Regions from separate parts of the Alteribacillus sp. JSM 102045 genome, predicted to be linked through region 2. Evidence: a T-box and tRNA genes for the amino acid it is inferred to sense, from the RefSeq annotation. Region 2 holds a T-box; the other holds one or more tRNA genes.
What was found. A T-box is a leader RNA that pairs with one kind of tRNA and senses whether it is charged. The one in region 2 lies ahead of metG (methionine--tRNA ligase), so its partner is inferred to be a tRNA-Met.
Positions count from the first base shown of each region.

Region 1: it has a tRNA-Met gene. The T-box ahead of metG (methionine--tRNA ligase) is inferred to sense a tRNA for this amino acid. The anticodon was not compared.

Region 1 is NZ_JBHFQG010000051.1:13,141-16,557, reverse strand. Features, by position in the region: gene ACE1TI_RS20150 (5-oxoprolinase subunit C family protein) at 1-252, shown strand, start outside; gene ACE1TI_RS20145 (trans-sulfuration enzyme family protein) at 290-1,432, shown strand; gene ACE1TI_RS20140 (hypothetical protein) at 1,518-1,655, opposite strand; tRNA gene ACE1TI_RS20135 (tRNA-Met) at 1,819-1,895, shown strand; gene thiL (thiamine-phosphate kinase) at 2,052-3,044, shown strand; gene tsaE (tRNA (adenosine(37)-N6)-threonylcarbamoyltransferase complex ATPase subunit type 1 TsaE) at 3,084-3,417, shown strand, end outside.
Region 2 is NZ_JBHFQG010000023.1:46,858-50,274, forward strand. Features, by position in the region: gene metG (methionine--tRNA ligase) at 1-1,148, opposite strand, end outside; T-box leader at 1,273-1,527, opposite strand; gene ACE1TI_RS14885 (transition state genes transcriptional regulator AbrB) at 1,968-2,258, shown strand; gene rsmI (16S rRNA (cytidine(1402)-2'-O)-methyltransferase) at 2,304-3,170, opposite strand; gene ACE1TI_RS14895 (GIY-YIG nuclease family protein) at 3,267-3,417, opposite strand, start outside.

The DNA of each region.
Region 1 (3,417 bases), on a different contig from region 2:
GTGTCTTTCGGAACAATACAAGTGGCTTCTGATGGCCAGCCGATGATCTTAATGGCCGACCGACAAACAACAGGAGGTTATACGAGAATAGCTACTGTTATTACAGTAGACCTTCCAAAAGCAGCACAACTCCTGCCAGGACAAAAAATAACATTTAAAAAAGTAAGCATAGAACAAGCACATGAATTGATTTTGAAGGAACGGAAACAATTTGCAAGCTTGGCATTTGCCCTTGATCATATGCAATCATAAAAAAGATTAATCAGCTAACTTAGGAGTGGAATCAGCGATGAAAAGACGTTTTGATACAAAAGCTGTGCATTTTCAACGCGACGATGGGGAAAAAAATAAAAGCAAAACGAAACCTATTTTTCAAACCTCTGCGTTTTCATTTAATGATCTAGACGACATGGAACAATATTTTCAAGGAGAAAAAGATCATCTTTATTCAAGGTACAGCAATCCCAATACTGTTGATCTTGGATACGGTGTTGCTCAATTGGAAGGGGCTCCAGCTGGAATAGCAACTTCTTCTGGAATGTCTGCTATATTAGTAGGAGTGCTTTCGGCCGCTTCACCGGGAGAACATATTATCGTCCCACAGGATCTTTACGGAGGCACATATCAGTTGTTTCAGCAGGAACTGCAAGAATGGGGAATTGAAGTGTCTGTGGTTGACTTTAAAGACGTGAAAAATATTGAAGCAGCTATTCAATCAAATACGAAACTTTTGTATGCAGAAGCTGTTACTAATCCACTGCTTCGGGTCGAAAATATAGAGGTGCTGGTAGAATTGGGAAAGAAACATAATTTTCTTGTTATGATCGACAATACATTTGCGACTCCTTATTTTTGTCAGCCTTATCTTAAAGGAGCTGATATGGCGGTACATAGTGCAACTAAATATATTGGAGGGCATAGTGATGTCACCGCAGGTGTCCTGACAGGTCATGAAAACTTAATTGCAAAAGCAAAGAGAAAAATGATAAATATTGGTGCAAATTTAAGCCCTTTTGAAGGATGGCTGGCTTGCCGCGGATTAAAGACTCTGAGTGTCAGAATGGAGAAACAAGCTGGCAATGCTGCTAAGCTTGCTCAGTGGTTTGATCAAGAAACAGACGTTTCTGTTGTGTATTATCCAGTTCAACTTTCTGAGAAAGGAAACGGAGCTATGGTTAGTATTGATTTAGGAGAGAAGTACGACGTGAACACGTTCTTCCGCTCATTAGGCTGGATAAAAATTGTACCAACGCTAGCAGGAGTAGAAACAACTGTTTCTTATCCGTTAAACACTTCTCATCGAACTGTTCCTGACAATATAAGAAAGAAACTTGGCATAACAGAAGGAACGGCCAGGATCTCTGTTGGCATTGAAGATCCAGAAGATATTATTGAACGTTTTTCAGAAGCTCTGTCTCAGGCAGCAATATAAATAAAATAAAGCAGCACACCATTTTCTGCTCGGTGTGCTGCTTTTTATGTGAAAAGAAACAGGAAAGCTGGTCCAAAAAAAGCGGCTATGATTTGTTAAGATAGTTTATTAAATCCTGGTAAATACTTATATTATCTGTCAGAAGAAAAATCGGCAAAAATACAAAGGTTACTATTAACGCTACATTTGCTAGAAGCGCCGAACGGAAGTAATTCCAGGCCATAAAAACACCCTCCTTTTTAAAATCTGAATATTCTTTATTTTAATGTAACATATTTGTCACATCTTAACAACAAAAATATATAAATTCAGGTTGCATACACTAAACTGCTATGGTATATTAATAAACGTGGCGTTAAGAGAAACCGCACAATATATTATCAAACCGCGGGGTAGAGCAGTCTGGTAGCTCGTCGGGCTCATAACCCGGAGGTCGGAGGTTCAAATCCTCCCCCCGCAACCAAATTATATAAAGTAATAGTATATAAAGCCTGGGAAAGGGCTTTTTTTTTGTAATCTAATTAATAATAAAGCTTTTCATTGAAGAAGATACAAACAATGATTTATTATAACGAATACGTTAAACTAAAAGAAACCAACTTGTATAAGGGTGAGAGCTGTGCCAAAGGATGAGTTTGAATGGATTCGCGAGCATACGCCCAAGTATCATTTTCAAAACAGCCTATTAGAAGGCATTGGAGATGATGCAGCTGTTTATGCTGCAGATTTGGAATACAATCAGCTTCTTTGTGTGGACACCATGATAGAAGATATTCATTTTAAAAAAAAGACAATGAGTCCAGAGGACATCGGCCATAAAGCATTGGCAGTTAATATTAGTGATATTGCTGCCATGGGAGGAATCCCTGTGTTTTATATGGTATCGATAGCCGTTCCTGCTACCTGGTCAGATAAAGAATTAAAAGGTATTTATAAAGGAATGACTGATTTAGGAGCTCAGTATCAAATGGACATGATTGGGGGAGATACTGTATCTTCTCCGCATAATCTTATGATTTCTATTATCGTTTATGGGAAAGTAGAAAAAGACGCTCAGTTAGTTAGACGAAATGCGAAACCGGGTGACTATGTCTTCCTTACCAATCCCACAGGGAGATCGGCAGCCGGTCTGCAGTTATTATTAAATAAAGGACGCCTCTCCGAATTTAATGAAACAGAAAAAGTCCTATTAGCTCATCACCAAAAACCAATACCGAAAGTAGCAGCCGGGCGTACTGCATTGAAGCTTCACGCAGGAATTGCTTTAAACGATATTAGTGATGGTCTTGCAAGCGAAGCATTCGAAATTGCTGATGCAAGTGGTACAGCGATCGAGCTTTTTAAAAACCAGATCCCAGTAGCAGAAGAACTTCTAATGTTTTCAGATGAAAGATATTGGAAGTGGATTTTGTACGGGGGAGAAGATTTTGAGCTTATTGGTACGGTTAATGAAAAGAACTGGCCTAAACTGCAGGATGCTATGAAAAGTGAAGGCATGCTCATATATGAGATAGGACGTGTAACAGAAGGGCGGCCTTCTGTTACCTTAATAGACGATGATAAAAAAATCTCTTTACAAAAAGAAGGGTATAATCACTTCAAAAATTATTAGATGGATCTGAAGTACAGGAGAAAGTCAGGTGAACAGAGGATGGAGCTGAAGTTTTTAAGTACCTCTACAGATGAAACGATAAATATAGCTCAAAATATAGGCCGTTACTTAAAAGGCGGCGATGTGTTAACGTTAAATGGTGAACTGGGTGCTGGAAAAACTCATTTTACAAAAGGAATTGCTTTGGCATTAGAAGTAAAAAAAGTAGTCAACAGCCCTACTTTTACTATTATCAAAGAATATGAAGGAACTTTGCCGCTTTATCATATGGATGTTTATCGTTTAGAAGAAGAGGAAGCAGAAGAATTAGGGCTAGAAGAATACTTAGAAGGAGAAGGCATTTGTGTTATTGAGTGGCCGGAAAAAATAAAAG
Region 2 (3,417 bases):
TCAAAGTATTTATTTATCATAGCTACGGTGCGGTTTAACAGGTTTCCTAAATCATTGGCAAGATCGTAATTTATACGATCCACAAAGCCTTCTGGAGTAAATACACCATCAGAACCAAAAGGTACTTCGCGAAGTAAATAATAACGGAGTGCATCAAGACCGTACCGATTGATAAGCGGAATTGGGTCTACTACATTACCTTTTGATTTTGACATTTTTCCGTCTTTCATTAAAAGCCATCCATGACCAAATACTTTCTTAGGTAAAGGCAGATCAAGGGCCATCAGCATAATAGGCCAGTAAATCGTATGAAAACGCACTATTTCTTTTCCAACCAAATGTACATCGGCCGGCCAATATTTTAAGTATGCTTCATCATTGTCACTTCCATATCCGAGCGCAGTAATATAATTCGACAACGCATCAATCCAAACATACACGACATGCTCAGGGTCGCTTTTTACAGGGATTCCCCATTCGAAAGCTGTTCGTGACACCGCAAGATCCTCAAGACCTGGCTTAATAAAATTATTAATCATTTCATTTTTACGTGATTCCGGCTGAATGAATTCAGGGTTTTCTTCATAAAATTTTAGTAAACGATCAGCATACTTACTCATACGAAAAAAATAAGATTTTTCTCTAACCCATTCAACTGGATGGCCGCTTTCCGGACTTTTTCCGCCTATGATCTTACCATTTTCATCATGCACCGGCTCTTCAAGCTGAAGTTCAGTATAAAAGGTTTCATCCGGCACAGAATACCAGCCTTCATATTCATCAAGGTAAATGTCTCCATTTTCTTTTAGTTTTTCAAATATTTGCTGCACTACTTTTTTATGACGTTCTTCCGTCGTTCTTATGAAATCATCATAAGAAATGTCTAATTTATCCCATAAATTTTTTATACCAGCTACCACTTCATCAACAAACTGCTGTGGTGACACTCCTTTTTCCTTTGCTTTACGTTCAATTTTTTGACCATGTTCATCCGTACCTGTTAAATATCTCACATCATATCCGCGCAAGCGTTTATAACGGGCCATTGCATCTCCTGCTACAGTGGTATATGCGTGTCCAATGTGGAGTTTGTCACTCGGGTAGTAAATAGGTGTTGTAATATAAAAGTTTTTTTGTTCAGCTGCCATAATGAATCCTCCTTCATTTTAATTTCTTATAAAATCAAACTTAAGATGTGTGTGCTAATCGTACAATTGAAAGAAAAGCTCATTGGCTGGCCGACTGATACATATTAAAAAAACTCCCGCCCTGCAAAGGGACGAGAGTTATACTCACGCGGTACCACCCAAATTTTCTCCGCCTTTTGCAAGGACGAAGCTTTATGCGCTGCCTTTAATAGGATAAAGCGCTCTTCCTTTAACGCAGAAATACGTTCTTCTCTTACTCAAGGGCTCGAAAAGAAAATCCTCCCGGGACCATCTTCAAGAGTTCTGGCTGTACCGGTTCCCAGCTTATCCGGCTCTCTGAAACAGCTTTCCCCTTTACTCATCCCTTCATCGGATTACATTATTGGCTTCACCTAGTAATTCTCACTAAGACTATAACGAAGCAGGTTTATTGTGTCAAGCTTGACAAGTCAGGTCATCTAGCGCTTTCTATATAATTACCATCAATGGTTCAGCTCATACATTCGACAAACTTCTAAGCATCTATGTCGAAGAAATACATCTATTGTTCTATTAAAAGTATAACTTTTGTTCATTAAATCGAAATTTACTTGTACTTTGTATTAAATTTAGGTATGTTAAATGTAATATTTTGCTTTTAATGCCTGTTATGACAGGAATTTAAGAAATATAGAAAAATTTTCAAAGTTTATCATTTTTTTAAACTAAATGAATTGACGTGATTTGGAAAGATTGGTATTCTTAGTACACATAGAAAGAGAAAATTGTCGAAAATTGACGACATATACCTGAGCCATATTTATTTGAGGAGGAGCTTTTATGAAATCTACTGGTATTGTACGGAAAGTGGACGAGCTAGGCCGAGTGGTTATTCCAATTGAATTGAGAAGAACTCTTGATATTGCAGAAAAGGACGCTCTCGAAATTTATGTAGACCATGACCGCATCGTTTTAAAAAAGTACAAGCCTAACATGACGTGTCAAGTAACGGGGGAAGTGTCCGATGAAAACATTGCTCTCGCTGATGGTAAGATCATTCTTTCTCCTGAAGGCGCAAAAGAAATAATAAAAGACCTCGAAGGTTATGTAAATAAAAAATCTAACGCATAAAGATTAAAAAAGACGATTTCTCCTAGAATGAAATCGTCTTTTTATTTATAAATCATGATAATGAGCATAAACTTCTCGTTTAGGAAGGTTTCTTTCCTTAGCCGCTGCTTTTATTGCCTCTTTAGGCGGCATACCTTTCTGAACATAACAATCAACATGTTCAGAAATACTTAATTCTTCCCACCAGCGTCTTTGTACTCTCTCTTCTGTATTTCCTGCTTCTACGACTAAACAGCATTCTCCTTTTACGGTATGATTCTCAAGATGGTTCTTTAATTCATCTAACGTACCTCTCCACAGTTCTTCAAACTTCTTAGTTAATTCCCTGGCTAAAACAGCCTTTCGATTTCCCCATTTTTTCTCTAAATGTTCCATCGTTTCTTTTAAACGATAAGGGGATTCGTAAAAAATAAGGGGAGCACTAATATAAGTAAGCTCTTCTAATATATCTTCTCGTTCCTTTTTTTTCCGCGGCAGAAAACCGTGAAAATAAAAGGGGCCCCCTCCAAGACCGGATACTGTTAAGGCTGTAGTGGCAGCGTTTGCGCCAGGGAGGGAGATGACATGAAAACCTGCTTCTATACATTGCTGGACTGCTTCTCTGCCAGGATCAGAAACGAGGGGCATTCCTGCATCGCTAACAAGTGCAGCAGACTTTCCATTTTGTAAAATTGCTAATAATTTCTCTCCTTTATTTTCTTTATTATATTCGTGATAACTATCTAGAGGAGAAGAAATCTCAAAATGGGAAAGAAGCTTTCGAGTCTGTCTTGTATCTTCTGCAAAGATAAGATCTACTTCTTTTAATATTCTTACTGCTCGAAAGGTCATATCCTCTAAATTACCGATAGGAGTAGGAACTAAGTATAAGACACCTGAGTCATTCTTTTGAAAACTTTTTTGCAGCTTCATCTATTTCACCCTATCTGTCAAAAATGCAAAGGGAAGCGAAAGTGTTTTCGTTAATTTTGCACAAAGCTTGTCCTTCCTTCTAGATATACCATTAAACTAACTACCTTCGCCACACCCTTTTTGTTTCTTTGCCAATGATTCTTTTTCTTTTCGTTTCATCTTTTTCATCAGATATTCAGCCTGCATAGCTTCTTTTTTTGTCGAAAATGCTTTTTTGTAAACTAAACGGAACGGACCGCGGCCTCTT